2 regions of the Shewanella sp. MM_2022_3 genome follow, and region 1 is predicted to be linked to the other one. Evidence: predicted binding sites of a transcription regulator. Region 1 holds the regulator's gene; the other holds the start of a gene.

Region 1 (4,218 bases):
AACTCACAGCCTCAACAGGCATCTCTTCAACTGCGACAACGTCAACAACAGTTTCAATAACGGGCTCGGGTTCGGGCTCAGCAATAGATTCAGGCTCTGACGCAGTTTGTCCTAATTCTGACGGCAGAGGCTCACCAGAACTAAGTAACTTTAACTTTGCAAGTAATGCAGCATCAGCAGGATCTTGTTGCTCTCCCTGCTGGGTTTGAGCAAACATGGTGTTAATCGCATCAACAGCCTGAAGAATAATATCCATTAATTCTGCTGTGACACTGCGCTTGCCAGTACGCAATAAATCGAATGTGTTTTCTGCCTCATGGCAGACATCAACCATGGGAGTCAAACTTAGGAAACCTGCGCCGCCCTTTACGGTGTGAAACCCCCTAAAAATGGCATTTAGCAAGTCAGTATCATCAGGATTATTCTCAAGGGCAACAAGCTGCTCTTGAAGCAACTCTAATATTTCCCCCGCCTCGATTAAAAAGTCCTGGAGTATCTCTTCATCTACATCAAAGGCCATCAAATTGACTCCCAGTTAGAAACCCAGACTCGATAGCAGATCATCCACTTCGTCTTGACCTGTTACTACATCTTGACGAAGCTCGGCATTCATTATCGGCCCTTCAGCTTCAATATTATTTTTCTGAGTAATCTGACTCTCAATTATTGGCTGCTCACCAAACACCGTCAGCATAGACACCAGATTACTTTCAACTTCCATCACTAGATCGATTACCCTGCGGATCATTTGTCCAGTCAGGTCTTGAAAATCCTGCGCCATCAATATTTGGTTGAGCAATTCGCGTAATCGGTTTGAGTCCAATTCACTTCGCGACATCAAATGCTGAACGTTATGGCAAAGCACCTTAAAATCACTGAGGGCAATTTCACGACGCATTAATTTGTCCCACGATGGCATCACTTGTTGGATGTTCGCGGTTAATGCATTCGCTAACGGCAAGCACTCCTCAACAGCATCCATAGTCTTATTTGCAGCTTGTTCAGTCATGTCAATGACATAACTTAGCCGTTCCTTAGCATCGGGTATTTCTGTATTGGCTAACTCAACTAACCGATTATCGATTTGGAAATCCATAAGAGCGCTATGCAATTGGCGAGTGAGTTTGCCTACCTCATCAAAAAGTTCCCTCTGAAGAGGAGCTGCCAGTTCTCTTAATAAATCATCAGCTTGATTTTGTTCATTCGCGCTTAACAGTTCGACTAAACGCTGAGCATGCTCGAGCGTGATGAGCCCTGATGTATGTGACTTCATAGCTCATCCCTGCTTAAGCGAGTCGTTCGAATATTTTATCTAGCTTCTCTTTCAATGTTGCTGCGGTAAAAGGCTTTACCACATACCCATTCACACCCGCTTGTGCAGCAGCAATAATTTGTTCACGTTTTGCCTCGGCAGTGACCATTAATACCGGTAGATGCTTCAAGGAGTCATCGGCCCTAATGGCTTTAAGTAAATCGATACCCTGCATGCCTGGCATATTCCAGTCTGTAACGACAAAATCAAAATCGCCTTTTTGCAACATTGGCAAGGCGGTTGAGCCATCGTCCGCTTCCTGGGTGTTGTTAAAGCCCAAGTCTCGCAACAAGTTCTTGATGATACGTCTCATTGTCGAAAAGTCATCAACGATGAGAATCTTCATATTCTTGTCCAAGGTTTCCTCCGGTGAGCTGACATTCAGTGCTCAATTAATAATTATACTTATGTCCAATGCTTGAGTTTGCCTTTGAGTCGCAACATTGCCTGACTTAATATCTGGCTAACACGCGATTCGCTTACCTCAAGAATGGCGCCAATCTCTTTTAAATTCAATGCTTCATCGTAGTATAACGATAGCACTAGCGCGTCCCTTTCGGGCAATAATTTTATCGCCTCAACAAGTGCAGAATGAAACTGGGTTTCTGCCAAGACCTCAAACGTACCATCGCTAATATCATCGCTTGTAGTGAGTATATCCTGTGATACGCCTAAGTCTTCTATCCCTATGATTTTACCAACAGAAACATCATTAAGAATATGATGGTACTCATCGAGCGTCATATCAAGTTTTTCTGCAATTTCTGTGTCGCGCGCATCACGACCTAGCACTTGCTCTAATTCATCAATGGCTTGGGCAACTCGACGATTATTTCGGTGGACAGAACGAGGAACCCAATCGCCACGGCGGATTTCATCCAACATGGCGCCACGGATCCTTATGCCGGCGAAGGTTTCAAACTTTGCACCTTTACCGCCATCAAACTTAGATGATGCTTCTAATAATCCCATCATCCCCGCCTGTAGCAGGTCATCTAACTGCACAGAGGCAGGTAATCTGGCGAGCAAGTGATGTGCAATTCTTTTAACCAACGGTGCATACTGTTCAACGATTGACGTTTTATTGTCTAAACAAGTATACGCTGCGGCTTTATTCACTCGTTTTTTCCTCTTGAAAATCTGGTCGTTGAACTAAGCGCTCAACGAAAAACTCCAAATGCCCACCAGGTTGCTGTGGTACTGGCCAGCTCATAATTTTATTCGCTAGACCTTGGTAAGCAATTGCAGCGGGAGACTTAGGATAAGCTTCAACCACTAACTTTTGCTTGCGAACCGATTTACGCAAATTTTCATCAAATGGAATGGTCGCAACTAATTCAAGTGCCACGTCCAAGAATCTGTCGGTCACTTTACTGAGTTTAGCAAACAATTCCATACCTTCGCGTAAACTACGCACCATATTTGCAACAATTTTAAAGCGGAAGACGCCGTGTTCACGGCTGAGGATTTTGATTAACGCATAGGCGTCAGTAATAGACGTTGGTTCGTCACAAACAACAACCAACACATCCTGTGACGCACGGGAGAAACTGAGTACCATGTCAGAAATCCCCGCGGCAGTATCCACGATGAGAATATCAAACTGGGTGCGCATCTCACTGAAAGCACGAATTAAGCCCGCATGTTGCGCAGGACTTAGCTCTACCATGCCCTGAGTACCCGATGTAGCTGGCACAATCCCAATACCTTTAGGCCCCCGGACAATAATGTCATCTAACTCAGCATCGCCAGACAATACATGGGAAAGGTTACGTTCAGCACGGATCCCTAACATGACATCGACGTTTGCTAAGCCAAGGTCAGCATCAAGCACTAAGACACGCTTGCCCTTCTCGGCTAATGCTACAGCAGTATTGATGGATACGCTGGTTTTACCCACACCACCTTTACCACCCGTAACCGCGATTACTTTCACTTTTTCGTTATAGGGTTGATTAATCATACGTAAACCACTTGCTTGATCCAGGGTCATAACTCTACTCAAATGCACAGGTCATATTATCTGACCACGCTGTGTCTGGTAACGATTGTTGTTCTGTGTTTTCTAAGGCCGCTAATGCTTGCTCAGCGAGCATCAAAGTATCAGCAACTTTCATATCTTCGGGCACTCGCTGCCCATCCGTAACATAACTTAATGGCAATCCACTTTGGATCAACACACTTAATGCGCCCGCTAAAGACACAGATTCATCAAGTTTGGTGAGTACAACACCAGATAAGGGAATGCGTTTAAAGTGATTTACAGCATCTTGCAGCACGCGGCGCTGTCCTGTGGCAGACAGTACCAGATAACTGCGGATAGGTATTCTGCTATTTGCAGTTAAATTATCAAGTTGCTGGTAAAGCCGCATATCTCGTTGGCCCATACCCGCGGTATCTATCAATACTAGCTTGCGATTTCTAAACTGATACAGAATTTGCTCTAGTTCAGCAAGGTCATGGGCTTGTTTGACTGGGCAGCCCATGATTTTGCCATAGGTGGCCAATTGCTCATAGGCGCCAATACGATAATGATCTGTGGTAATCAATGCCACTTGGTCAGCACCATGGTGAGCAGCAAAGCGTGCGGCCAGTTTAGCCAAGGAAGTGGTTTTCCCCACACCAGTGGGACCAACTAATGCCACAACACCGCCTTGCTTAACAATATCATCACCTTGATTATCAAGCATATTCGCAAGACTTTGCGGCAGTGCACGAACTAATTCTGCAGGAGTATAGTGTTGGCTCAGCGCAGCTAATTTGTTTGCCACCGCTGGTGAAAACTCGGCCTCCAACAACTTTGACTCCAGCATGGCACCGACAGGGTCGATACGCTTTTTATGCTCAGTCATCAATGCTGAAACCTGATGGGTCAACAAATTACGTAAGGATGATAACTCGTCGCG
Region 2 (4,218 bases), on a different contig from region 1:
TGTCCCTGTGGAATACCGCGAATATGGGCGATTTCCTCTGTCACTTTTACGCCAGGTAGGATGCCACCTTTACCGGGTTTTGCGCCTTGACTCATTTTGATTTCAAACATTTTGACTTGAGGGTGCGCCGCAATTGTTTTGAGTTTGTTATCGTCTAAATGGCCGTGCTCGTTACGAACGCCATATTTGGCGGTGCCGATTTGAAAGACTAAATCACAGCCGCCCTTTAAATGATAAGGGCTTAAACCGCCTTCACCGGTATTTAACCAACAACCTGCCTGCGCCGCACCATGGGATAAGGCGGTGATAGCGGGGCGGGACAGAGCGCCAAAGCTCATGGCAGAGATGTGGCAAATGGTATTTGTGGTGTAAGGTTCGCGGCAATCGGCGCCAATAGTCAGCGGATGAATGGGTGTAATGTCCTCATCTTGGGTCGGAAAGGCGGTATTCATAAACATAATCGTACCTGTCGTGTCCAAGGGCCGGGTCGAGCCAAATGCTATCGTTCTATCGACATTTTTAGCCGCTCTATATACCCAGCTTCGTTCTGCGCGGTTAAAGGGGAGTTCTTCCCTGTCCTGGGCAAAAAAGTATTGTCTGAAAAATTCACCTTGTTTCTCAAATAAATATCTAAAACGACCAATCACAGGATAGTTATGGCGTACTGCCTGTTTGGTTTGCAATTTGTCAGCAAAGTACATGTAGACAATGGCTAGAGCGCCAAAACCGATAATGATTAAAAACAGCCCAGATAAGAGATCTAGTCCCCACATAAACCAATTCAATTCGTGCATCTTGTTATCCTCTATTCATTGCCGTAGCGGGTGGAGATCAAGCTGGCAGGTTGTCCATCATTAATGGAAAGTAAAAACAACTGGCTGTAATCATCTTCACTGATGTTGGTAATTTCAGGGCCACCGAGAGCCTTGATGATAAGTGGCACGGTGTTGGAGTGCCCTGCAATTAAGCTGTTACCTTTAACCGCATGTACTTGTTCAACAATATGTTGGATATGGGGTTCGAGAGGTTTTTTTGCCTCGAGCACAGTAATCGGTAAATGCCGCTCCGTTGAAATCGGTAATAAGGTTTGCTGAGTCCTTTGATATTGAGTCGCAATCAGCTGCGAAATGGGGGTACGTTTTAAGGCGCTGATAAGCGCCTGAGCACGTATATTGCCACTGGCTGAAAGGGGAGGATCGCCTGCGGGCTCATCAGCTTTTTCTGCATGTCTTACGAGAATGATTAATCGATTATCGGCAATAGCTTGATTGATCGGACTAAGTCCAATGCTGGCGAAGAATAGCAGACTTATCAGTAATGATTGTATTAGCGTTCCTGAATTGAAACCGATTCTTCGATTATGCCGCAAAAAACCATGTAAATATTGGGCGATTGCCATGCCTTATATCCTTATTTTATGGGCGAGTATTAAGAGGGGGTTAGGATGGTATTGAACAAACAAACCTATTCTCTATTTGTATCATTGCATTAAGTATGAATGGTACTGCAATTTATAAAATTGCTAAAGTTGCTCAAATTTTGGTCGATAATTAAGTCTCCCCAAGTTGAGTGGACTAGCATCATGGAAATCAATAACCCTGCACAGGTACAGAGCACTTCTTCGACCCACAGTAAATATGCTGAAAACGCGGCAAATAGTGATAAGACGAAAAATGTGGATGCCACCTCTAAACAGACGGCGCAGCAAACTAGTAAGCAGTTAATGAATCAAGCAATTCTATCGGCGCAGGAAGATGTAAGCCTAAAGTCGGGTGATCAATCTATGACCTTGCTTTATCGCGCAGCAATCGAAGCGATAAACAAAGAGTTAGCTCCTTCTATGGGCGAGAACGCGATTCAAACCGCCTATGATAACGGTGTCGATACGTCCCCCGAGGCCACTGCCGATCGTATTGTGAGTTTCGCGACGCAATTTTTTAGTGTTCATCAGCAGCAAAATTCGAATATGAGTTTTGACGAACAGCTCGACAGCTTTATGACCATCATTGGTGGCGCTATCGATAATGGCTTTAAAGAGGCGAGGGATATTTTATCTGGTCTTAAAGTGCTGCAGGGCGATATTGCCGATGGTGTGGATAAAACCTATGGGCTCGTTCAAGAAGGATTACAGGCCTTTAGGGACAGTTTTAATAAAAAATCAAATGAGACTCAAGCGACTAACACTTAATTTAATCTTGCATATCTTAACTCTTAAGCCCCTTACAATAAGGGGTTTTTGTTGTGTGAATAACCGTCTATGCTAGGAGCCTATTTAACGTTTTGCTTGAGGGCGAGTTATGTGGACTAGGGGACGCGTTATTGAACGTATTGATTGGAACGACAAGTTATTTTCACTGCGGATAGCGGCCGAGTTAGCTCCCTTTATTCCCGGTCAATTTATTAAACTCAGTCAACTGCAAGATGATAAGCGTATCGCTAGAGCTTATTCCCTTGTTAATTCTCCCGATAAACCCTATGCCGAAATTTTGGCTGTTGCTGTAGAGGATGGCCAGTTATCCCCACAATTACAGAATCTTACCATCGGTGATGAAATAGAAATCACTCCAACGGCAACGGGTTTTATGACCTTAGATGAGATCCCAAAGGGAGAATTACAAGGTCGGCATTTATGGTTTTTAGCCACAGGTACGGCCATCGGGCCATTCTTATCCATGCTGGATACCGCCGAACCTTGGCAGCGTTTTGAGAAGATCGTACTTGTCTATGGTGTGCGCGAAGCTAAAGATTTAGCCTACCTCGATAAACTAAAGGCTTATTCGATGCAATATCCAGATCAGTTTATCCTGTGTTTAACTGTGACCCGTGAAAAGCTTGATGACGCATTGCAATGCCGTATCCCCGATGGCTTAGTCTCGGGTGAAATCGAGCGAAAAGTCGGATTAACCTTAAGTGCGGCGGATTCCCAGGTGATGATTTGCGGTAATCCTGGGATGATTAGCGGCGCCCAAGCGGCATTGCTTGATAAGGGGCTCTCGAAAAATTTACGCCGTGCTCCTGGGCAAATTACCGTAGAAAAATATTGGTAATAATGCGAGTGTTTAGTATCCGTTACCAACGTATTCGTTGCTTTATAGTTGTCGTTTAGAAGGATTTTTTGATGAAGTTGCTCTGCTCCCTTGCGTCACCCTATGCTCGCTGTGTTCGTAGCTTAATCAGTTATTTAGGGATTAAAGATATTGAAGAAGTCCTCGTTAATCCAATGGAAAATACGGCACAGTTGCTTGATGTTAATCCGTTAGGTCAAATTCCCTGTCTGATCACGAATGATGGCGTGCCTATTTTCGATAGCGAAGTGATTATGCGTTATCTGGACGCAGAATTAGGTTCACAGGAAATGTTTGGCGGTCAACCTTATAACTGGGTATTGCAGTGCCAGTACTCGATGATCAAGGGATTAATTGATAGCGCGGTGAAGTTGCGCCAAGAGCAAATGCGTGAAGATGAGGGGGTGAGATCAGCTTTTTGGACATCACGTTTTGAGCAGGCTCTGCTGCGTGGGTTGATGCAGATGGAACATCAGAGCGTGATTACTCAAGCAACCATACAAGCGCCACAGTTAGCGTTAATCTGTTTGTTGGATTATATGGATTTCAGACACCCTGAACTCGATTGGCGTAAAGTTGCTCCAGCGACTGCGATCTGGTTTAGCGAAATGCGTGATTTACCTGCGTTTGTAGATACTCGCCCACAATAAATATTGTCAATGGTCGGTTAAGCGCCGGCCTTTAGGCTTATCTCGGCGATTATGTTCACCAAATGCGCCGAAGAGCTCTTTAGTCATGCCGTAGTCAACTCGGCGATCGTTACCAGCTTGGCGCCTATCGTCATAGTGTTTATAGTGGCACTGACATTGGCTTTGGGTGCAGCCTTTCACTGGAATTTCAGGTGCTTCTTTTGACAGGAAGCGTTTTCCTTTAATTGCATCGACCTGTTTGCAGCAATTTGCTTCATTTTCAATACTCACGCAGTGGAAGGCATTCAATATCGTCGTTCCGTGCTTTGCTCGTTTTGCCGAACTCGTGGTTTTGGCAAACGACTTGTGCTGCTTTTGACTATTTTGGTAGGTCATAAATATCGCTAGTCCAAGAATGGTAATGAAGAGTAGTAGCATGCTAAACATAATACCTCCCAACTATTTTTAAAAATTAAGATTCAGTTTAGTTTGGTTTGAGATAATTCGCCTCTTTACATCTTAAT

What was found. Region 1 encodes FliA, which starts transcription of late flagellar genes. Its sites were predicted from a motif close to CTAAAGNTNNNNNNNNNNNNGCCGATA; they were not measured.
Region 2: MMG82_RS12385 (DUF5610 domain-containing protein) is a predicted target of FliA. The motif match lies at 1,523-1,549, and genes of this name have one in related genera.

The regions. Positions count from the first base shown of each region.
Region 1 covers NZ_JAKZGV010000013.1:26,277-30,494, forward strand. Annotated here, with positions in the region: gene MMG82_RS09640 (chemotaxis protein CheA) at 1-520, opposite strand, end outside; gene MMG82_RS09645 (protein phosphatase CheZ) at 536-1,273, opposite strand; gene cheY (chemotaxis response regulator CheY) at 1,287-1,670, opposite strand; gene MMG82_RS09655 (RNA polymerase sigma factor FliA) at 1,718-2,431, opposite strand; gene MMG82_RS09660 (MinD/ParA family protein) at 2,424-3,305, opposite strand; gene flhF (flagellar biosynthesis protein FlhF) at 3,310-4,218, opposite strand, start outside.
Region 2 covers NZ_JAKZGV010000021.1:37,536-41,753, forward strand. Annotated here, with positions in the region: gene MMG82_RS12375 (FMN-binding glutamate synthase family protein) at 1-794, opposite strand, end outside; gene MMG82_RS12380 (histidine phosphatase family protein) at 806-1,399, opposite strand; gene MMG82_RS12385 (DUF5610 domain-containing protein) at 1,583-2,188, shown strand; gene MMG82_RS12390 (ferredoxin--NADP reductase) at 2,298-3,047, shown strand; gene MMG82_RS12395 (glutathione S-transferase N-terminal domain-containing protein) at 3,119-3,715, shown strand; gene MMG82_RS12400 (hypothetical protein) at 3,722-4,141, opposite strand.